DNA from 3 places in the Bacillus sp. CZDM1 genome. Region 1 is predicted to be linked to each of the others. Evidence: riboswitches for the same ligand, from Rfam matches in the RefSeq annotation. Region 1 holds a riboswitch; each other region holds the start of a gene.
What was found. Region 1 has a riboswitch for lysine ahead of dapA (4-hydroxy-tetrahydrodipicolinate synthase). Riboswitches for the same ligand answer to the same signal wherever they lie in the genome.
Positions count from the first base shown of each region.

Region 2: another riboswitch for lysine. It lies ahead of ACY3XC_RS16420 (ABC transporter substrate-binding protein); the one in region 1 lies ahead of dapA (4-hydroxy-tetrahydrodipicolinate synthase).
Region 3: another riboswitch for lysine. It lies ahead of ACY3XC_RS03975 (aspartate kinase); the one in region 1 lies ahead of dapA (4-hydroxy-tetrahydrodipicolinate synthase).

Region 1 is NZ_JBUESO010000026.1:3,461-11,580, forward strand. It holds gene pdxR (MocR-like pyridoxine biosynthesis transcription factor PdxR) at 1-990, opposite strand, end outside; gene ACY3XC_RS27970 (aspartate/glutamate racemase family protein) at 1,105-1,797, shown strand; gene ACY3XC_RS27975 (cytochrome c oxidase assembly protein) at 1,876-2,682, opposite strand; gene ACY3XC_RS27980 (DUF2243 domain-containing protein) at 2,683-3,162, opposite strand; gene dapA (4-hydroxy-tetrahydrodipicolinate synthase) at 3,614-4,492, opposite strand; lysine riboswitch at 4,624-4,804, opposite strand; gene ACY3XC_RS27990 (class I SAM-dependent rRNA methyltransferase) at 5,003-6,199, opposite strand; gene ACY3XC_RS27995 (M15 family metallopeptidase) at 6,372-6,884, opposite strand; gene ACY3XC_RS28000 (branched-chain amino acid aminotransferase) at 7,101-8,120, opposite strand, start outside.
Region 2 is NZ_JBUESO010000006.1:293,872-301,991, forward strand. It holds gene ACY3XC_RS16400 (lipocalin-like domain-containing protein) at 1-559, opposite strand, end outside; gene ACY3XC_RS16405 (YczE/YyaS/YitT family protein) at 862-1,497, opposite strand; gene ACY3XC_RS16410 (amino acid ABC transporter ATP-binding protein) at 1,726-2,448, opposite strand; gene ACY3XC_RS16415 (amino acid ABC transporter permease) at 2,445-3,107, opposite strand; gene ACY3XC_RS16420 (ABC transporter substrate-binding protein) at 3,200-3,994, opposite strand; lysine riboswitch at 4,074-4,257, opposite strand; gene ACY3XC_RS16425 (M20/M25/M40 family metallo-hydrolase) at 4,442-6,094, shown strand; gene ACY3XC_RS16430 (polysaccharide deacetylase family protein) at 6,430-8,120, shown strand, end outside.
Region 3 is NZ_JBUESO010000001.1:741,667-749,786, forward strand. It holds gene gerE (spore germination transcription factor GerE) at 164-388, opposite strand; gene ACY3XC_RS03950 (class D sortase) at 541-1,131, opposite strand; gene sdhB (succinate dehydrogenase iron-sulfur subunit) at 1,259-2,020, opposite strand; gene sdhA (succinate dehydrogenase flavoprotein subunit) at 2,037-3,788, opposite strand; gene ACY3XC_RS03965 (succinate dehydrogenase cytochrome b558 subunit) at 3,851-4,459, opposite strand; gene ACY3XC_RS03970 (YslB family protein) at 4,909-5,361, shown strand; gene ACY3XC_RS03975 (aspartate kinase) at 5,494-6,714, opposite strand; lysine riboswitch at 6,836-7,014, opposite strand; gene uvrC (excinuclease ABC subunit UvrC) at 7,084-8,120, opposite strand, start outside.

The DNA.
Region 1 (8,120 bases):
CTTTTTAAAAGGCTCAATGAGTTCCTGCGGTAAAACAACATAACCGATTCGTAAGCCTGGGGATAGAATTTTACTAAAGGTTCCAACATAGATCACTTTACCCGGATCAAGTCCCTGAACCGAATGGACAGGCGTACCTTCATAGGTAAACTCACTATCATAATCATCCTCGACAATATAGCAGTTATGCTCCCGTGCATATTCAATTAACTGAATCCGCCTTTGAATCGTTAAGGTAACACCCATCGGAAACTGATGAGAGGGTAGAACGAAAATGAAGGCAGGCGGGTTCTCCTGTGATAGCCTATCAGGATTTATCCCCTTTTCATCTACGGGAATTGGACAGAGACTGGCTCCAGCGTGTGAAAAAATCGTTCGCATTTCGTCTGTCACTGGATCCTCAACGGCAACGAATTTATTATTTTTAATTAAAAGCTCTGTAATTAAAGACAGGGCTTGTGTTGCCCCCGATGTAATCATCACTTGATGTGGCTCACTAACGACTCCTCTAGTCCTATAAATATAACGTGAAATTTCTTCCCGTAAAGCAGGCAGCCCTTCAGCTGACTGATATCCGAAAATCGTATCGGGGGAGTCATAACATATATCCTTTGCAAGCCGTCCCCAAATCTTCCGGGGAAAATGATCCATCGCTGGAGTTGCTGCCTTAAAATCAATCATATCTTGATGGTCCATCGTAAACAGTTCGCTTTGTTTTACTTGTAAATGGGGCTTATTTTTTAAAAAAAGTGATCCTGGAGCCACAAAACTGCCTGACTTTGGGCGGACGATTAAATAGCCCTCCGCCCCCAATTGATCATAGACCTCTAAAACAATATTTCTAGATATTCCAAGTGAGTTGGCCAGCTCCCGTGTAGAAGGAAGCTTCTCGTCCGTTTTCAAATCACCATCTAAAATGTATTGCCTCAGCTGTTCATATACCTGCTGTGTTAAGGTTTTGCTATTCGTACGATCCACTTGAAACCACATGGCTGCACCTCCGACTTATTTCAAAACTGGTACTATAAAGATTCCTTGTTTTTGGCTCTGTATAGTACCAGTATAACATGCTATCTTTGAAGTAATGATTAGGAGGCGATTTTTGTGAAAACAATCGGATTAATCGGCGGATTAAGCTGGGAATCAACAACTGTTTATTACCATTATATTAATCGATATATTCAAGAGCAGTTAGGCGGCATTCATTCGGCCAAATGCTTAATCTATTCCTTCAACTTCGAAGAAATTGCAAAGCTGCAAAGAGAGGGCGAATGGGAATTGGCCACAAATAAGATGATAGAAGCGGCAAAGGTATTAGAAAATGGCGGGGCTGATCTCATTGCCATTTGTACAAATACGATGCACCTGATGGCAGGCGAAGTACAGGAGGCTGTAAATGTGCCGCTTATTCATATCGTCGATTGTGTGGTTGAGGAAATTAAAAAGAAGAATTTATCAAAGGTAGGATTATTAGGGACCAGATTTACAATGGAACAGCCGTTTTATAAAGAACTATTGATTAACAATAATATCGAGGTTCTTATCCCAGAAGAAGAAGACAGAAAAGTCGTACATGATGTCATTTTTGGGGAGCTATGTAAAGGAATCAATGAACCAGCATCGAAAGAAGCTTATTTGAATATCATCAACAAATTAGTAGAACGCGGGGCAGAGGGCGTCATACTCGGATGTACCGAAATACCTTTATTGATTCAGCAAAATGATACATCCATTCCCTTATTTGACACGACATTCATCCATGCTAATAAAGTGGCTCAAAAAGCACTGAATGAGTAAGGGTTAGGGAGAAGCGGAACTGTTTGGGCATGCTCCCGAGAACAATAAAGAAACTCGCCAATTTTTGTGTGGCGAGTTTTACTTTTTATATGACAATAAAGAAGTCAAAACAACTGTCTCACGCGGCCGTTTGGTCCTATACCATTGCTGGCAAAATAAGAATATTAGCAAGACCTCCACGATGTCCCCGCCATAATACATAACCATTCCCCCTGCTTCTGCCTGTTCAATAGGTACGCCAGCCGGCGGATGGGCATAAATATATTTTGATAGAATTCCGTGAGCAGCAAAGGATAGAATGAGAATGATCGTCCGGAAAGTATAGCTATACCGATGGGGTGCAGGATCATGGTAGATAATGGAAATCGTATAAAGATATCCTGCTGAAAAAACGTGTAAATGAACCATCGCATGTAAAAATGCATTTTGCTGCATCATTGAGTACAGCTCTGTAGTATAGAGAACCCATAGCCCGCCAATATTGAGAAGGGCGGTGACTACAGGATTACTATAAATACTTACTGGCCAGCTCTTCAATATTTGGGCAAGATTTCTAGCACAAGTCACACTAAGTGATCTTAAAAGAAGAGTCATAGGAGCAGCCAAGGCTATAAGAAGTGGGGCAAGCATTCCAAGGAATAAATGACCAACCATATGCGCCATGAAGTTTTCATGAGCGAGATTAGCAATGGGACCCATTAGAGCAACCGATGCTGAAAGAACTCCGAAAATCCAATATAAGTATCGAAAGAAAGGCCAACGTTTATGCCGGCGGTTTGAGACTAATGCAAGTAGAATATAAATCAAAACTGCCAGGACAAAAGGGAGAGCCAGGAGAAGTTCGAAAGATGACCCACTGGCGTGATGGACATGGTTATTTTCCATTTATGCAGACCCTGCTATCACTTTCGATTCCCGTCCTGTTCGATAAATAAGGATTAAACCAGCAATCATCATTAAGGCAGCAATGATATTCCATACCCAGTCATATGGGGCAATCTCCACATTATACCGAATCTGATGGATTCGCATTAATTTGTGTTGGATGGTTCCATCGTATAATTGAAACGCACCCCCTCCAAATAGAAAACCTCCAAACCATCTTTTTCGCCACCAGGCATCTCTTCGCCGTAGATCCGAGACAAGAAATGCCCCCGCAATTGTTGAGAACCAACTAAAGGCATGAAAGAGTCCATCCGAAACGAGACCGATATCAGGTGTAGACTTGTCATAGAAATGGTGCCAATGTAAAATCTGGTGGAAAACTGCCTCATCAATAAAAGCAACAAAACCAAGGCCTAATAAACAGCCCGATAATAGATTACGTCCTAAATAATTCAATCGTGCGTCATGACTCGTTGTCATTGAATTCTCTCCCTATTCCACTTTTTTCCTATCCAATAGTGTTTCCTGTCTGAAGTAAATCCAAACAGTAATAGGGAAGCAAATGGGAAATGTATAAGTATATTTAGGATAAAGCTTTGTTAAATTTCATTGTTGATTATTAGTATAATGTGGTCGATGAAAGACAAATCAGAAGAGTTCCCAACGAGATTGGTTCTTCATAAGCATGATGAAAGACAAATCAGGAGAGCTCCCAAAGACATTAGTCCTTCATAAGCGTGATGAAAGACAAATCAGAAGAGTTCCCAATGAGATTAGTCCTTTATAAGCATGATGAAAGACAAATTAGGAGAGTTCCCAATAAGATTAGTCCCTCATAATGGTGTCCGTAAGAAAAATCAACCTTTAACAGAGCTTAAGAAAAAAAGAGAGCCTGCCCCACTAAAAAGGGACAGGCAAATTTGTTTTTACATTAAACCAAAGTTTTAGCAGGCAGGACCTTCTGGAGTACACTCTTTTCTTCATCATTTAATGGAACCATTGGCAGACGGACTCCTCCAACTTGAACACCTTGAATATTTAGTGCAGCTTTTACTGGTGTTGGATTTGGTGCCGCAAATAATGCTTTCATGATAGGAAGAAGTCTCTGATGTGAAATCGCAGCCTCCTGAACGCGTCCATTTTTGAATTGGTTGATCATTTCCTGCATTTCATTCCCAATAATATGCGAGGCAACAGATACAACTCCAGCACCGCCTATGGATAGAACAGGTATAGTTAATCCATCATCACCGCTGTACAAGGTAAAATCATCTGAAGTCCGGCTAATCATTTCCGCCATGGCATCTAGATTTCCGCTGGCTTCTTTTATCGCAACGATATTACTAATTTCTGAGAGTCGGACAACGGTCTCTACAGACATGTTTACGACACTGCGACCAGGGATATTATAAAGCATTACCGGTAGGGAAGTGGTTTCGGCAATCGCTTTAAAGTGCTGAAACAGTCCTTCTTGTGAAGGCTTATTATAATATGGTGTAACGAGCATAATTCCATCCACGCCAGCCTCTTCAGCCAGTTTTGTTAAACTGATAGAAGCTCTAGTATTATTGGAGCCAGTTCCAGCAATGACAGGCACTCTGCCGGCTGAAACCTCGACAACGAATTTAAATAAAGCTATTTTTTCTTCTGTTGTTAATGTCGGGGATTCTCCCGTGGTTCCGGCAACCACTAATCCATCTGTACCATTCTCAATTAAGTAATTTACTAGTGTTCGAGCTGCGTTAAAATCAACCTCACCATGCTGATCAAATGGCGTTACCATCGCTGTTAACACTTGGCCAAAATTCATCATATTCACCCTTTTTATCATTTTTTTTTGAAAAATTAGAGGTGGCTTTAGGTCAGTCAAAAGTTAACGCAAAAAAGCAGCAGCGAAGGCTCGCTACTGCAGTAGAAACATAATAAAAAAAACGTTCCTTTGCGTAAGATAGCCCTCCATATAGTCTCCTATATGACAGTTCTGTATTTCTTCAATAGCAGAACCAGCGGTCTAGAAAAATGAGATTCCATCCGCTTCGGCAAATTCCCCTTTCCACAATCGTCTTAGGACCTCATCATCCTCAAACTGCGTACTATTGGTCATTGCGCCTCTATCCTCACTTCAAAAGGTAATGAAGTAAGAAAATATTTAATTATAAATAAATATAACAGACAATTCAATACTGTTCAAGAGGTTTGTTTTTTTTTTAATAGGCTATGTTAAACTAGGCTGTTGATTTACGCTCCAGGCGCTATGCTTTCCACGTATAGTCACGGTGACAGGCACCGCCCGTGGACACTGTCCACCTCAGGCGGACAGTTATTTTAACTTTTTAATGAAGACTACTTTTAGGTAGTCGGATTCTGGATAATGTTTGTTGGTTCTGAAGTCTTCAGGGAGTGAAAATTCTTCCATAAGTTTATAGCGTTTATTGGATTCCTTAAAGGCGGTATCGATGAATCCTTTAAATTTGTCCATATTAAAGGAGCTGGCATTGGTTGACGCGAGGATTATTCCGTTATCCTCGGTGATCGAAATGGCTTCTTTTAATAGGTTTTTATAATCCTTTTCGGCGCTGAAGACAAACTTCTTTGATCTTGCAAAGCTTGGAGGATCAAGGATCACGACATCAAACAGCAGCTCCTTTTTCACTGCATATTTGAAGTATTTGAATACATCCTCGACGATGATATCTTGAGTTTCCGCATCAATTCCATTCACTTTAAATTGCTCAATCGTTTTACTTTTGCTTCGATTCGCGAGGTCAACACTGGTCGTTTTTGCCGCACCGCCTAAAGCGGCATACACTGAAAACACGCCGGTGTAGGAGAACGTATTTAATACCCGTTTTCCTTTTGAATAGACATCTCGTAATTTTTTTCTAACCTCGATTTGATCTAAGAAAACACCGACCATGGCACTTTCATTCAAATAAACCGCTATATTGACGCCATTTTCTTTCACGATGAAGGGGAATTCTCCTCGTTCGCCAGCGACGAAGTCATCTTCTTCAATGTACTTACCACTTTCATCAAACCGCTTTTTCTGATAAATGGCTTTATACTCCACCAAATTCTTCAATGAATCTATGATAAACTCCCGAAAGTGATAGATGCCTTTACTGTACCAGGTAATGACGTAATACCCATCGAAGTAATCAATCGTTAAACCGCCAATTCCATCGCCTTCGCCGTTAAATACTCGAAATGCCGTTGTTTCAGAGCTCTGAAAAAAATGCTCTCTTCTATCAAAGGCAGCCTTTAGGGTCTTTTCAAAAAAACGATGATCAAATTGTTCCTTCTCAATGTTGCTGAGCACCCAGCCGAGACCTTTATTTTGTTTCCCATAATAGCCTTTGGCAATAAAGTGGTTCTGTTCATCAACAAGGTTTATGGTGCAGCCTTCTTGATCTAAAGCAGTAGGATTTATAATAGTGTCTTTTGTAATGAGAGGGTAGCCCTTTTTATATTTAGTAACGAACTTTGATTTCACCTTTAACCTGACTTCTATTTTCATGTTTTCATCCTATCTCTTGTATTTATCATTATTAGCATTGTAAACAAACTTTTATAAAATCAATCACAATTAATCAATCATAACACTCTTTACTATGAGTAGCGCGTATTTCAAGATAGAGGAACACGAAAAAAAGATCCAGCGGCATCTGGATCTTGGAATGCAATTCTACTTATTGGGTATCCACTGTTAAAGATGATTCGTCAGGTCTCTTACCATTTTGTAAGTCAGCAAGTGTTAATCCAAAATTCATTTGTAAATGGGGATAATCTTTAAATTGTGGCCAGTCACCTCCCCATTCAAAACCAAGAGCTTTTGCTATTTCCACGACCTCGTCCCAATCTGACTTTCCATTCTGATTTCCGTCGTATTGCATATCCCAAATGACATTTTCTGAAGGGGTTTTTATGGCAAAGTCGATGGCAAGCCCAAAATTATGAAAGGATTCTCCGCCCCTAGCATGCGTTACGATATTTCCTTCCGCTGTCCGGCCTTGTTCAAATAGTCGATCCTGATCCTCCGCACTGCGAAAGTCATCCGTAATTAAGACCACAATCCCTTTTGCGGCAGATTGCTGGATTAATTGATTGCTCCGTTCCTTCACGATGGGATGGAGTTCAGTCGGTAAATCTGCAGAGTCCATCGTTAATCTATTAAGCAAGTTAAAACCTAAAGGATTTTTCATAATGAAATAAAGGATAAAAACAATAAATAATGTGAGAAATAGTTTCCCTCGCCCGTTAAGTTTCAAAATCGCATTTCCTTTCTTACCTAAAAATCTTTTCAACATCTAAGACGATAAAAATGGACCCATTGTTTCAATTATTTGATTTCCATATATTTCAATCATACATAAAAAAAGACCCAGGTAAACTGGATCTTTACAAAGTTATTATTCAATCTAAGCTTCTACTGAGGCAACTTTAACGGTCCAGTTAAATGGATCTTCTTTTTTCCCAAGTTGAATTCCTATCATTTCATTATAAATATCCTGAGATAGCTGACCGATATTATTGTTATTGATAATGATAGATTGATCATTCCAAGTCAGTTCACCAACAGGCGAAATAACTGCAGCTGTTCCTGCTCCAAATACTTCCTCAAGTTCACCGCGCTTATGTGCAGCAAATACCTCTTCAATGGAAATTTTCTCTTCGCGCACTGGAACATTCCAATATTTTAACAATTGAATCACTGAATCACGCGTAACACCCGGTAAAATGCTTCCATTTAATCTCGGAGTTACCACTTCACCATTGATTTTGAAGAAGATGTTCATACTGCCGACTTCTTCCACATATTTATTCTCTTTCGCATCGAGCCAAAGAATTTGGGCATAGCCGCCTGCATCTGCCTTTTCTTGCGCTTTCAAGCTGGCTGCATAGTTGCCTGCTGTTTTAACATGGCCAACGCCTCCAATGACCGCACGGACGAATTGCTCCTCCACGTATATTTTAACGGGACTCAATTGGCTGCCATAATAAGCACCAGAAGGGGAGAGAATGACTAATAATTTATATTGCTTCGCTGGACGGACACCGAGATACGCCTCCGTTGAAAAAATAAACGGACGAATATAAAGCGAAGTTCCTTCACCACTAGGAACCCAATCCTTTTCGGTAATAATTAATTGTTTAATTCCTTCTAATAAGAAGTCCTCATCAATTTGGGGAATGCACAGCCTATCGCAAGAATCATTGAAACGCTTCATATTCTTCTCCGGACGGAATAATTGGATGGACCCATCCTTAGTCTTATATGCTTTCATACCTTCAAAGATTGCTTGTCCATAGTGAAAAACCATTGCTGAAGGATCCAGCGTTACCGGCTCGTATGGAGTAATTCTCGGATCAAACCAGCCTAAGTCACTATGATAGTCCATGGCAAACATGTAATCACTGAAATACTTGCCGAAACCAAG
Region 2 (8,120 bases), on a different contig from region 1:
TGTTTCGATCATAAGCTTCATTGTTGGTAAAACCTGAATACATAATGGTATCTAGATATTGAAATGGCCCTTCAATGTTCTTCGACACCGCTATCCCGATTGCAGAACGGATATACGTGGAAGACACACTATAGTACAGCATATAGGCACCCTTTGTACCATCTTCATTTACATAATGTTTATTCCAAAAAACATCCGGAGCCCAAACGGCATAGCCGCCTCTAGAGTCAGAATCATTCTCTCCAGCCCATTCAAAGGAACCAGCAAGATTTGCTGACAAATCCCCATAAACTTTATTATCTGGGGTAGTATATCCATTCGTAAATTTATCCCAATTTACTAAGTCTGTTGATTTAGCACCGTCAATGTGTGAGCCATAGACATAGTAAGTTCCCGTTTTTGGATCTTTAATGATGGAAGGGTCATGAACGGAAGCATTTCTAAATTCAAGTGGTTCCGAATTACTTGTTGCCTCGTTCCCAAACGCACTAATGGGTATTAAGAATAGCAGTATTAGAAAAACAGCTATGAAACTCTTAAAAAGACCTTTCTTATTCATACTATCTCCTCCTTATCATCGTTATTGTACGGACCAATAATGTTGAGTCTTTTTTCTTAAGTTTATAGATACCTCCAATCCCATTAAAGGTTGTACATACAAGTTGTAAGCCGCTTATATATGTAAATTAGCAAGCTATATCTATTTAAACAATACTATAAAATTAAAATATTCTCAATATTCTTTTACAAACTTGTTTGAACAAGTTTGTGTTAATTGGTAAAATGAACGTACAAGTTAATTTTTAAAAAAGGCGCAGATTAAGCTCTGCGCCTTTTGAGATTAGCTATCGTTTTGCTATTTTATGCTGCTAGTTTTTGGTGTTCCTTATTAACAAGTAAATTCTTTAAAAGTGTTTTACATTGCGGTAAGGAAAAGCCTACAATTGGACCCAAGAAAAAGGCAATTATCATGGAGCCAACCCCAACTGGTCCTCCTAATGCCCAACCCAAAATGAGGACAAGAACTTCCATTCCATTACGAACCCATTGTAAACTCCAGCCGGTTTTGTCCACAATCAGGAGCATAATACTATCTCGTGGGCCAGAACCCAAATCAGCGGAAACATAGAGTCCAACTCCATACCCCATTAGAATAACTCCTAAAACAAAGAATATTAAGGCGCCAGTTAAACTATCGACACCTGGCAATAGCCACAAAAAGAAATCTATGAATAAACCAAGTAACAGCATATTTAAAAACGCACCGATTTTAGGTAATTTTTTCGTTGCCATGGAGGAAGCGGTAAGCAATAGAAATCCTATAATGATCGACCATGTGCCAATCGTCAGCCCCAGCTTTAGGAACATCCCATAATGAAACACATCCCAGGGACCTGCTCCTAACAATTTTCCTTCAATCGTTAAGGCTGCACCTAGCGCTAAAACAATCAGTCCAAAAACAAAAAAAGACCAGCGAAGAATCCATTCTTTTCTCATAATTTCTCCTCTAATCTCAAAATTATTTAACTAAACCACTATACCATATCAATAATAATGGAAACTATAAAAATTAAATGGAAATCACCCTAAGTCTTGCTTCCGTTGATTTTATCATTATTTTTTATTTATGGTATGGTTCAGCGTGATGCTTCAATATGAGGTTTATACTTAATAAAAAGATAAAAAACCTACCTTGAATACTCCAAAGGTAGGTTTTATTACTTTCTATAATATTTGGTTCAAAAACCTTTTAGTTCGTTCATGTTTTGGATTGACAAAGATATCATTTGGATGTCCTTCTTCAATAATATTTCCGTCTGCAAGCATAATGACTCGGTCCGCCACTTCTTTCGCAAATCCCATTTCATGTGTCACAATCACCATCGTCATCCCGTCACGTGCCAGATCCTTCATTACCTGTAGCACTTCACCAACAAGCTCAGGATCCAAAGCTGAGGTCGGCTCATCAAAAAGCATCACTTTTGGTTCCATTGCTAATGCTCTCGCGATTGCTACCCGCTGCTTTTGCCCGCCGGATAATTGTTCAGGATAGTAGTTGGCTTTATCCTCTAATCCTACCTTTTTAAGAAGGGCAAGTGCTTTTGAACTTGCTGCTTCCTTTGTTTCTTTTCTGACAAAAATCGGAGCTTCGGTAATATTTTCTATTACTGTTTTATGAGGGAAAAGATTAAAATGCTGGAACACCATTCCTACCTTTTCTCTAACCTTATTTAAGTTTGTTTTTGCTAGGTCTATGTTTTCAGAATCGATGATAATGTCACCGTGCTCTGCCACCTCTAAAAAATTTAAGCAGCGTAGCAGCGTACTTTTACCAGAGCCACTGGCACCGATCAGAACCACTACCTCTTTCTCGTCTACACGTAAGTTTATATTTTTTAATACTTCAAGCCTGCCAAAGGATTTTGAAAGATTGCTAATTTTAATCATGCGATCACGCCCTCCTTAGGTTTGCTGACATCCATTTTCTTTTCAATCCGATTAGCAACCCAAGTGAAAATCAGGACGATAATTAAATAATAGACTCCAACAACAAAATACGTTTCAAACGGCATATAGTTTTCACCTTGGACACTAAGAGCCGTGTTATATAGGTCCGTCACAGCAATATACGCAACAAGGGAAGAATCTTTTAAGCCAATAATAAACTGATTGGCTAAAGACGGAATTGCTCTTTTGAAAGCTTGTGGAAAAATAATTCTCCTCATCGCAAGAGAGTAGGGCATTCCGAGTGACCTCGCCGCTTCCATCTGTCCGCGATCAATGGATTGCACCGCTCCTCTAAAAATTTCCGCAATGTAGGCACCGGTATGAACACCTAATGCCAGAGCCCCTGCCGTGAAGCTGTCTAGGTTCACTATATTGGCAAGTCCATAATAAAGGAACATGATCTGAACAATGAGAGGCGTTCCACGAATAATACCAATGTAGATATCCGCAATCCAATTTAGTATTTTACTAGTGGAAATCTTAAAGCCCGCAAAAATTAAACCAATCACCATCGCAAATAATAGGGAGATTGCCGTTATGGCGATCGTCATCCAAGAAGCTTTCAAAAAGGCAATTCCATGTTCACTAAAAATACTCATAATATTTTCAACAAAAACCACAATGCGTACCTCCTTCTTTGAATAGTGAAGGCACCCACATTAGGTGCTTTCACTAAAGTATTTTTCCAATCTTATTTTTCCATGATGTTGGTATTAAACCATTTCATACTGATTTTTTCATACGTACCATCGTCAATCATCGATTGGATGGCCTCGTTGATTTTATCAGCAAGCTCTTTGTTTCCTTCAGCAACTGCTACACTTACACGGTCTTCATTCAATAAATCGCCAATTTCCTTTATTTTTAAGCTTTTTTCATTTTTGGCACTAACACCAACAATTTTATCCGTGATCACGGCATCTAAACGGCCAAGCGCCAAATCTTGAAGAGCGTTTACGTCTGTTGGATAGCCTTTTACTTGATCAGATAAATCTTCAGCCATATCCTTCCATGTGCTGGCTTGAATGACCCCGATACTCTTACCCTTCAAATCTTCCTTTGATTGAATATCCGTATTGCCTTCCGCTACAAAAATCTGTGCACCAGATAGATAATAGGGATTGGTGAAATCAACTTGCTTATCACGCTCAGGTGTAGCAGTCATACTTCCAATAATGGCATCATATTTCTTTGCCTTCAATCCTTGGATAATCGTTTCCCATGGATTTGTTACAGGGTTTGCTTCAAGCCCAATTCTCTTAGCAATTTCTGTTCCAATTTCAACATCAAATCCAGTCAATTTACCGTCCTTCTTAAAGTTTAACGGTGGATATTGTCCTGTCATGGAGAATGTTAACGCTCCTTTTTCCACTAACTCAAGCTTCCCCTCATTTGCCTTTGCTTCCTTTTCCCCATCTGCCTTCTCAGTGCCGCAAGCAGATAAAATCAACATCATTGCTGCTAATAAAAATACAAACTTTTTCATAAATATTCCCCCTAGTTAATAAAAAAACACCGTCAAGGTAAATTTGACGGTGTTCTGTACACCCTCATCGATTAGCATTGGTGAAGATAGTTCTCCACAATTCCAAGGAACTGTGACAGTTCTGCCCCTATTCGAGTGCAGACCCAGCTTTCTGAAAGAGGTGATTTTCAGAAGCTTCGGCGATTGATCCTTTTTCCTATTTTCATAGATTTCACAGAATCTCCAATAGGATACTAATAACAATCGCGACCTCTACCCCATCTAATGCTTAAAGATGAGGATTTTATATTTAGTTTAACGAAACTTTCTTCAGTATAAATAAATATTCTAACAAGTGCAATAATAATTTTAGTTGAATTTTTATCCAATTTAAAAGACTTGACTGGTTTTATCTTCTGAGATACATTTTTTTTAAATACTATTTTACTAGAAAAGAAGGTCAGGCGTATGTTGCAATGTCGTGAGGATGTGCTGACATTCACGAAACAGCTCGTAAACATTGAAAGTGTCGTTAATACCGATGGCGAAAAGGCCATTGCTCAGTCTTTATATTCTATGATTTCCTCTATGCCCTATTTTTCACAAAACCCTAGCCACTTAGTTTTAGAACAAACACTTAACGATGATCAAGAGCGTTATAATGTTCTTGCTTTTGTTAAAGGCACAAAGGGAAATAGCAGCCGCACGGTGATTTTGATGGGTCATATTGACACGGTTGGAATTGATGATTTTAACCAATTAAAAGACAAAGCTTGCTTCCCTGACGAACTAATGGAATCACTGAAACAGGAACAGCTGCCAGCTGCTGCGAAAGAACATTTAGATTCGGGGGATTGGTTATTTGGCCGCGGCGTCCTTGATATGAAAAGCGGGGTTGCCAGTCACTTATATCTCTTAAACTATTATTCTCAGCATCCTGAAGAATTAGAAGGAAACATTGTTCTCTTATCGGAATGTGACGAGGAGGACAGTTCACACGGTGTTCTTTCCGCTTTGAAAACATTGAAACGCTGGAGAAGTGAACATGGTTTTGACTATGCAGCCGCGATTAATGCGGATTTCGTCTCACCAAGATATGAAGGCGACGAAAATCGCTACATCTACAAGGGGACCGTTGGAAAGCTTCTGCCATCCTTCTTTATTACGGGAGCAGAAACGCATGTAGGCTCAGCCTTTGAGGGACTCGATCCAAACTTTATTGCCGCCGAGCTGACAAGGCAAATTAATTACAATCCGGAGCTTTGTAACGAAGCGTTTGGTGAGACGACCGTGCCCCCTGTTTCGTTAAAACAAACGGATTTGAAGCCGTCTTATACCGTTCAAACCGCCTTAGCTGCCTATGTTTATTACAATTTCTTTATTCATTCCTGGTCTCCAAAGGACGTGCTTGAAAAATTAAGGGAACAAGCGATGATTGCTTTTACCAATGCCCTTACTTCCTTCGAAGAAAGGTATAAACAATACAGCACATTGAGCGGCGAACCATATTTACAGCATCCTTGGAAACCTAGGGTATTGACGTACGAGGAAATGGAACAATTATTGGTCGATGAGAACGGCGAAACATTTACCGCACATATGAGTCAATTTAAAGAAAAGCTTTTAAAAAATACGGAACTAGATACGCGCATGTTTGCGGCAAAAGTGGTAGAGGAAGCTTGGAAATGGATGAAGGATAAAAATCCAGCCATTATTCTGTTTTACTCATCCCTGTACTCTCCACGGATTGAATTGACAGGGAAAACAACGGACGAGCTTGCTTTAATTACTTCATTGGATGAAGCCGTGGAAGAACTACAACCATACTATCAATATCCGATTGTAACACGTAACTTTTTCCCTTATATCTCTGATATGAGTTTTGTTGCTCTTAGTGATGACGAAGCCGGTATTAATGCCGAATCGAACAATAACCCTGGCTGGGGCACCAAGCTCTTCGTAGACTATCAAGACATTCGCGATATCAATGTACCAGTCATCAATATCGGCCCTTATGGCTTAGATGCTCACAAGAAACTTGAAAGACTGGAAATGACTTACTCATTTGAAATCGTACCAAATCTAACACACCTCGTGATTCAAAAACTATTAAATAATTGATAGTTATATAACCAATTAAGGAAAAAGACAGGCTTCTTCAAAAGAAGAATATTATTTTATTTTTACTACCTCATTTACTTATGGTACGGTTCACCGTACATTATATAAATGAGGTTTTTATTTTCCCTCTCATTCACCTCAATTTCCATAAAAATATTTTTAAAATTTTTTACTCCACCCCCAAAACCTTAAAACAATTACCTAAGTTTTTTATGTTAGTCATTTTTTGTCGAAAAATGCACTACACCTAGGATAACTTCCAGTTAACGTTCCTATAGTTTCTAATTAATCTATTAAAATATTCTTCGCATTACACCTAGAAGGAGGCGTTTAAAATGGATCGAATTTTTAGGTGGATTGTTAAATCATTGTTTGCACCTGTTACAGGGACTGCTGGAGCAGTTGCAAGTACACTTGGTTTTTTTCTGGCCTTTTTACCTTTAGAAAATCTAAGAATTCCATTATTGCTAGCTTTTTCACTTTTCTTTCGACTTAATATCATCGCCTTATTCCTTGGCACGTTGATGACGATTTTTATTCCCAACCTTCGTCATTTACCTATCCTGGATTTAAGTATTTTAGAAGATTATTGGTTATTTTCTACCTTAAAAAATAAAATACAATCTTCACAAATCATTGCATCAGGGGCATTTGGAGGCTTAATTGGTCTTGTCTGCTATTTTTTCTTCCACTGGTTCTACAATTTAGGTCTGAAAAAAAGGGAACGAAATCAGGAACATGTTTTTCTTGATCCTGCCAATAGACGCTGGTCCATCATTAAACGAATGAGCGCAGGCTTTACGATTTTAATTGTGTTGGTATCGACCATTTTTATTGAAAGCCTAAATAAAAATCCAGTATTTCCTGAGCTGCAATTGAACGAGAGCACAGCAGAGAGCTCAATCGAGCCGGTTAATACAAGTTTCACTGAAGAAGAACTTGCTTCCCAGATTCAAAAAACGAATCCTTCGCCTGTTATACAGGAAAATGATGATGCTGTAAAAACACAAAAGGCGAACAAACAAGAAGTCTATGCTTTTTACGTCAATTGGGATGAAAACAGCAAAACTTCTTTCAAAAAAAATAGCGATTCTATTACAACATTAGTACCGGAGTGGCTGCAGCTTACTCCTGATCTAACCCTTAAAAACAGCACTAACCATTCTATTGTTGAAGAAGCAAAATCACATAATATTGAGATTCTCCCATTAGTTAATAATTTTATTAATAATAAATGGGACGGCGAAATCCTACACCAGTTATTTACTACTCCCGACGCTGAGGATCTGTTTATTAAAGATATGTTGGAGTACGTGAAAACCAATGACTTTGACGGTATCAACATAGACTTTGAAGAAATCCATCCAAACGATACAGCGAATTTCACAGATTTTATGAATAAGGTGTATGAAGCATTTCATCAACAAGGTCTCATAGTGACAATGGATGTCCCGCCAAATGACAATAGTTATGACTATGCTTCTCTGGCAGCGAATGTTGATCGGATGATCGTCATGCTATATGACCAGCACCATTCTATCAGTCAACCTGGACCCGTTGCAGCTACTGATTGGGTAATGGAGAATTTAAACCAGCTTCAAATTCCTTCCGAAAAATTGATTGTAGGTTTGGGAAGCTACGGTTACGACTGGGAAGAAAACTCCAATAACCCTGCAAATCCAATGACGTTTGGGGATGTCATGGATTTGGGAATTGGGACAAACCTTCAAATCCATTGGAATAAACAAGCAGGGAATCCTTATGTACGTTACAAAAAAAATGGGAAAAACCATACTGTCTGGTTTTTAGATGCTGCTACATTTTACAATCAAATGAAATTAGCAAATAATAGCGGCTCCAGCGGAGTAGCGGTTTGGCGTCTCGGCTCTGAAGATCCTTCGATCTGGAATTTCATTAATAAACCAAAGGAAGTGGACAATCCCTCCAGTGCCCTTAAAACCATAGACAGTCCTAAGACAGTGCACTATACAGGCGCTGGAGAGATTTTAAAAATGATCTCTCAATC
Region 3 (8,120 bases), on a different contig from region 1:
GCCATGATTTCGCAGAATTAGCGCTTCATAATCTTGCTCTTATTTTCTACTTTTTTCGCTAAAATTTCAAGCTGGAATCCATCTCTTTACAAAATACATGTTGATTTATATGTATAAATCCTTATAAAAACATGAACCGGCTCCCTTAGGAAGCCGATCATGATTAAAGTTCTAGCTCTCCCATACGAAGGAGCTCTACAACTGCTTGTGAACGCCCCTTTACACCAAGCTTTTGCATGGCATTGGAAATATGATTTCGAACCGTCTTCTCGCTTATAAATAATTCACCAGCGATCTCCTTAGTAGTTTTATCCTGTACTAAGAGTTCGAATACTTCTCTTTCACGTTTGGTGAGTAACGGCTTGTGAGTATATTCATTCTCCTTCAAGTATTGTGACCCTCCTTGCCTTCGCCAGTTATGAACCGTGGGTGGGTATATATTTAGTCACGATATCATATGTGAATGTCACAACTGTAGTGACTAGAATTACTAAAGAAGAATAATTTTATCAAAATAAAAAAAGCCCCTTTATAAGGACTTTAAATGGGTTTAGCATAAATGATATAACGCTCTGGAGCGTTTCCGACAAAACGGAATGGATAACAGGTAATAACAATTAATTCTTCCTTCGTATTCTGCAGGGTAATGATGGTCCGATCTTCTGCATCAACGATCTTTGTCTTCGTTAATTCATATTTGAATTTCCCATTTGGTATTTGTACTTCAAAGATATCTCCAGGCTCTAGTTCACCTAAACGTCGAAAAACAGTATCACGATGGCCGGATAAGACAATCTGACCGTTCTCTGCAGGAAAATAGGAACCCTTGTAATGCCCGACTCCCTTTTTTAAATCATTAGGGTCCGTTCCTTCCACAATCGCCAATTCCGCTTCAATCTTTGGTATCTTCAACAACCCTACTGTGTCGCCAAACTTAGGCGGGTCGATTTTTTTTGGGTTCTTAAAAGGTTCTTCCTCATCATAGTTAGATTCGGCCTTTGCTACAATTCTTTTCGCTTCTTTTAGTGAAGCATCAGTTTGAAAATTAGTCTCCACGATTTGCCAAACTCCAACTCCAATGACAATTATTCCTACGAAAATCATTATTAACGGAAGCTTTTTCACCCTCATATACCATCCTTTTATCCGTACTGATAAAAATTCTTACTATTAGTATATCAAATGGGTGTTCAAAAGTCCTAGCCTCCGAATAGAAAAACCTCCTTTTCATAATAGAAAAGAAGGTTGTAAGAATCAATTATACATTGTCGCTTCCGAAGAAGTTTCTAAATGCTTGGAAAGTGGTGTCACGATTTAATGCTGCAATCGATGTAGTTAATGGAATTCCTTTCGGACATGACTGGACGCAGTTCTGTGAGTTCCCACAGTTAGCTAGTCCACCATCACCCATAATCGCTTCTAAGCGTTCAGCTCTATTCATTTCACCGGTTGGATGTGCATTGAATAAACGAACCTGTGAAAGTGGCTGAGGTCCAATAAAGCTTGAATTGCTGTTTACATTCGGGCAAGCCTCTAGACAAACTCCACAAGTCATACATTTTGAAAGCTCGTAAGCCCATTGACGCTTTTTCTCTGGCATACGAGGACCAGGTCCCAAATCGTACGTTCCATCGATTGGAATCCAAGCTTTTACTTTCTTTAATGCATCGAACATCCTGCTGCGGTCAACCTGAAGGTCGCGTACAACAGGGAATGTTTTCATCGGTTCTAAACGGATTGGCTGCTCTAATTGATCGACAAGAGCCGAACATGATTGACGCGGCTTGCCGTTAATAACCATTGAACATGCTCCACAAACTTCCTCAAGGCAGTTACTATCCCAAGTAATTGGTGTCGTACCTTGTCCTTTTGCGGTGACAGGATTTCTACGAATTTCCATTAATGCAGAAATTACGTTCATATTCGGACGATAGGCTAATTCAAACTCCTCTTCATATGGAGCAGAATCTGGGCTATCTTGACGGGTAACAATAAATTTTACTGTTTTATTTTCAGACATGCTATTCTACTCCCCCTTAATGACTTTTTGAATAATCGCGTTCACGTGGCTTAATTAATGAAACGTCAACTTCCTCGTAATGGAAAGCCGGTGCTGATGAACTATCAACAAATTTCGCCATTGTTGTTTTTAAGAATTCTTCGTCATTACGTTTAGGGAATTCTGGCTTGTAATGAGCACCACGGCTCTCATTACGGTTGTAAGCACCGATTGTAATAACACGGGCTAATTGAAGCATATTCTCTAACTGACGAGTGAAAACTGCCCCTTGATTGCTCCATTTAGAAGTATCATTGATATTAATTTTTTTATAGCGCTCTAAAAGCTCTTGAATTTTTTCATCTGTCTTCAGTAGCTTGTCATTAAAGCGAACAACAGTAACATTATCCGTCATCCACTCACCAAGCTCTTTATGAAGTACATATGCATTTTCTGTACCATTTAAAGACATAATAGAATTCCACTTATCTTCCTGTTCTTTAACATGACGATCGAAAACCGTTGAAGAAACAGCGTCAGAACTCTTTTCAAGTCCTTTGATATATTTAACAGCGTTTGGTCCAACGACCATTCCGCCATAGATCGCAGACAATAAGGAGTTAGCTCCTAAACGGTTCGCACCATGCTGAGAGAAATCACATTCTCCAGCTGCAAACAGACCTGGAATGTTTGTCATTTGATCATAATCAACCCATAGTCCGCCCATTGAATAGTGAACAGCAGGGAAGATTTTCATTGGAAGCTTACGTGGATCATCTCCAGTGAACTTCTCATAGATTTCAATAATTCCACCAAGTTTAACATCCAATTCATGTGGATCCTTATGGGAAAGATCGAGGTATACCATGTTTTCGCCGTTAACCCCTAGTTTTTGATTAACACACACGTCGAATATTTCACGTGTAGCAATATCACGAGGTACTAGGTTTCCATAAGCAGGATATTTTTCCTCTAGGAAATACCAAGGTTTTCCGTCTTTATACGTCCAAACCCGTCCGCCTTCTCCACGTGCTGATTCACTCATTAAACGAAGTTTATCATCACCAGGAATGGCAGTAGGGTGAATTTGGATCATCTCACCATTTGCATAATATGCACCTTGTTGATATACGATAGATGCTGCAGAACCTGTATTAATAACAGAGTTCGTTGTTTTTCCGAAGATAATTCCAGGGCCTCCAGTTGCTAGGATAACCGCATCCCCAGCAAAGGATCTAATCTCCATAGAAGTTAAATTTTGTGCAACGATTCCGCGGCAAACACCATCGTCATCGACAACTGAACCTAAGAATTCCCAGCCTTCGTACTTTGTAACTAATCCAGCAACTTCATGACGGCGGACCTGCTCGTCCAACGCATATAGAAGCTGTTGACCAGTTGTTGCACCAGCAAATGCAGTACGGTGATGCTGTGTTCCGCCGAAGCGACGGAAATCCAATAGTCCTTCAGGAGTACGATTAAACATAACTCCCATACGGTCCATTAAGTGAATAATTCCCGGTGCCGCTTCACACATCGCCTTAACTGGAGGCTGGTTAGCAAGGAAATCTCCACCATAAACGGTATCATCAAAGTGAATGAACGGAGAATCTCCTTCTCCTTTTGTATTTACTGCTCCATTAATACCACCTTGAGCACAAACGGAGTGGGAACGTTTAACTGGAACAAGTGAAAATAATTCTACAGGTGTTCCTGATTCTGCAACCTTGATCGTTGCCATTAAGCCGGCTAAACCGCCGCCAACTATGATCACCTTACCTTTACTCATTGTGACTCACTCCCTTAATCCAAAAATCCGATATTTTTCAACACAGAGTATGATGTTAATTTTTAAACAAAAGCTAAAATTGTTCTAATTCCTACAATTGAAAGAATCACAAAAACGCCAATTGTAAAATATGTAGAAATTACTTGAGAACGAGGTGAAACTGTAATACCCCAGCTAACCAAGAATGACCACAATCCGTTTGCAAAGTGGAAAATAGTTGAAATAACACCAATCAAATAAAAAGTAAGCATGAATGGTGAAGATAGGATATCAGCCATCATGTCATAGTTAACATGAGCACCAAATGCTGCTGCAACGCGAGTTTGCCATACGTGCCATGTAATAAAGATTAACGTAATGACACCTGAGACACGCTGTAATAGGAACATCCAGTTTCTGAAAAATCCATATTTTCCAGCATTGTTTTTTGCTGTAAATGCAATATAAAGCCCATAGATTGCATGAAATAAGATTGGTAAATAAATAATTACTGTTTCTAGGACAATTCTAAACGGAAGGTTCCCCATAAAATCTGCAGCTTTGTTAAAGGACTCAGCCCCTCCTGTAGCAAAATGGTTGACTACTAGATGCTGCATTAGGAATACTCCGATTGGAATTACTCCTAGTAATGAATGCAATCTTCGATTCAAAAACTCTCGATTCCCCGCCATAATTAACCCCCCTTGAATTTTTAACATGATGTTAAGCCTTTTTACACTACTTTTTATAAATAGAATTTAAACTTAGCACCAGTGTGACAAATATGTGACATGTCCATTTTACTCCCATCGGGTAGTAGCGTCAAGAAAACGTATACACAAAAGTTGGATAAAAATAAAATTTTTAAAATATATTGATATTATAATAAATTATAAGTTTCTTTACTTGAAAATGGAATTATCTAGTATTAAATCCAGTAGTATTACAATGAAAAATTCAATTTTCTCCATAGCCCATGTTGTTAATTGGGAACCATAAATTATGATGAAAGATAGGCTATTGTATTGCAAGATAACAATCCTTCACCACTCTAACGCTTTACACTACACTCCATAAAAAGTGTTCTTACTTAAAGCCGTAATTGTATATAATAGAATGGTAGAAAGAGGGGAAGCTATTTATGAATGAAAGTACTGCCGTCGAACTTATTTTACAATCGGATGAATCAAGAAATATTTCACTATTTGGTTACGAGCTGATCAGAGAATTTGTATTGCCAGAAGTTTTAGGCAAAGACACTCCAGAGATTCTGTATTGGGCTGGAAAAAGTCTAGCTCGTAAACACCCATTAAACACTTTTGATGACATCATCGAATTCTTTACTAGAGCCTCATGGGGACAGCTCGAAATAAAAAAAGAACGAAAAGATGAAATCGAATTTGAACTAGTCAGCCCGCTAATCGTTTCTCGAGTCAAGTCAAAAGCAGAACACTACTTCCAAATCGAAGCAGGCTTCCTAGCGGAGCAAATCCAACACCAAAAACAAGTCATCGCCGAAGCCTTCGAACACCCAATAAAAAAAGCAAACAAAGTCCAATTCACCGTCAAATGGGATCGAAAAGACACAATTTAATAGTGTTATTTTCTTTTGGTGCCTCTTTTGGTGCCTCTTTTGGTGCCTGTCACCATCCGTGGACACTGTCCACCTCAGGCGGACAGTCAGGGTAAAAGTATTCCTTGGAGGGTTTCCTCCAAGGATACTTTTTTATGCTTCGCTATTTAGACCAAATGCCTGGTGCAGGACTTCTACTGCTTTTAGCATGTGTTTTTCTTCGACTACTGCTGAAACTTTTATTTCTGAGGTGCTGACCATTTTAATTTGAATTTGGCTGGCAGCCAGTACTTCAAACATTTTAGCTGCGACACCTGGGTTTGAAATCATTCCGGATCCAACGATGGAAACCTTCGCCAGTTTATTTTCAGCGTCAAGCTGATCATAATTCAGGACATCCTTGTTATTTTCAAGGACATTTAACGTCTCTAACAGGTCATCCGTTTTAATCGAGAAAGCAAGATTTGCTGTTTCTGCTTCTGTTGTGCTTTGAACGATAATATCGACGTTTAAATGGTTCTCAGCTAATGTTGTGAAGATTGTTGATAAACTTGTTAAAGAATTGGTAAGACCTAACACGCTCACTTTAGTAATTTCATCTTCAAATGCCACGCCACGGACTACAAGGTTTTGTTCCATTGATGCTTCCTCCTCAATCACTGTTCCTTCTACTCTCTCCAAACTTGAGCGAACTTCAAGTCGTACTTGATAGTTTTTCGCAAATTCTACTGCTCTTGGATGCAGGACACCTGCTCCTAAATTGGCAAGCTCAAGCATTTCATCATAAGACACTGATTTTAATTTACGCGCACTCTTCACATATCTTGGGTCAGTCGTGAAAACTCCGGTTACATCTGTATAAATATCGCATTTATCAGCCTTTAGCGCAGCAGCAAGCGCCACCGCGGTCGTATCAGAACCGCCTCGACCCAGAGTTGTAATCTCGCCATTTTCGGTAACCCCTTGGAAACCTGCAACAATTACCACTTTCCCATCTGCCAGCTGATTTTTTACAGCATCTGTATTTATCGTTGTGATGCGGGCATTTCCATGGATAGGCTCTGTGACAATTCCAGCCTGCCACCCAGTAAACGATACGGCTGGAAGCTTCTGCTCATTCAGGGCCATTGATAATAAGGCAATCGTTACCTGTTCACCTGTGCTCAACAGCATATCCATATCACGTTTATTTGGCTGTCCAGAAATTTCTTTCGCTAGATTCACCAGCTGATCAGTTGATTTTCCCATCGCTGAAACAACCACTACAACCTGATTCCCCTGATCAGTTTCCGCTTTTACCCGCTGTGCTACATTAAGTATTTTCTCTACACTTCCGACTGAAGTGCCGCCAAACTTTTGAACAATTAAACCCATCGTTTCCCCTGCTTTCAGTTATAGGTTTAGCTATCATTATAGTTTTCCCCGCAAAAAAAATAAAAAGCAATGAGAGGGCATCTCATTGCTTAAATACACAAAAAAAATTCTGCGTTCTACAATGTAAGATAGCTCTCCAAGACATGACATCTTGACAATCCGGCATTTATTCAATACAGGACCAGCAAAGAAAGAAATGAGACTTTCTTCACTTCGGCGAACATCCCCTTTCATGATTCTTCCCAGAAGCTCATCCTTCTCAGAATCATTACTATTGAAGCTCGCACCTCTACCTTCACTTTAGTATAAAAAAGTGATAGTAATATAATTTTCACTCATTATAGCATAGTGCCATTATTCTGACAATCACTAAGATTGAAGTTTTTTCATTAATTCTTCCACTACAGGAGCTGGAATACCCAGCGCTCTAAACTCTTCAAATGTGGCTTCTTTCATTTTCTTAACCGAACCAAATTCCTTTAATAATTGTTTTTTTCGTTTTTCACCTACACCTGTAATATCATCCAGCACCGATTGAAATGCACTTTTTCCACGTGTTTGGCGATGAAAGGTGATCGCAAAACGGTGAACCTCATCTTGAATTCTTTGTAATAAATAAAACTCTTGGCTGTTTCTGCCAAGCGGGATAATTTCAAGCGGATTGCCATATAACAAATTAGACGTTTTGTGTTTATCATCTTTCACCAATCCAGCCAGTGGAATATCCAAGCCCAGTTCATTCTCTAGAACGTCTCTAACAGCCTCCACATGTCCTTTTCCACCATCAATAATAATTAAGTCCGGGAGTGGCAGTTCCTCTTTGAGGGCTCTTGAATATCTCCTTCTGGTTACTTCACGCATCGATTCATAATCATCAGGACCTACCACCGATTTTATCTTATACTTTCGATACTCACGCTTATTCGGCTTCCCATCAATAAATACGACCATGGCAGATACCGGGTCTGTCCCCTGAATATTAGAATTATCGAAAGACTCAATTCGGTGAGGGGTATAAATACCCATAAGCTCTCCAAGATTCTCAACAGCTTTGATGGTTCGAACCTCATCCTTTTCAATCAGCGAAAATTTCTCATTCAGTGCAATTTTTGCATTTTTGATTGCCATTTTAATCAAATCTTTTTTCTGACCACGCTGCGGCTTTAGTACTTTCACTTGAAGAAGCTGCTCCGCTATGGTTAAGTCAACTTCATCCTGAATGAGAATTTCCTTTGGCTTGAAATGATTCGATTTTTCGTAAAATTGACCAAGGAAAGTGAGAATCTCTTCTTCAGGTTCATTGTAAATTGGAAACATGGAAACATCACGTTCGATTAGTTTTCCTTGGCGTACGAAGAAAACTTGAACACACATCCAGCCCTTATCGACTGCATAGCCAAACACAT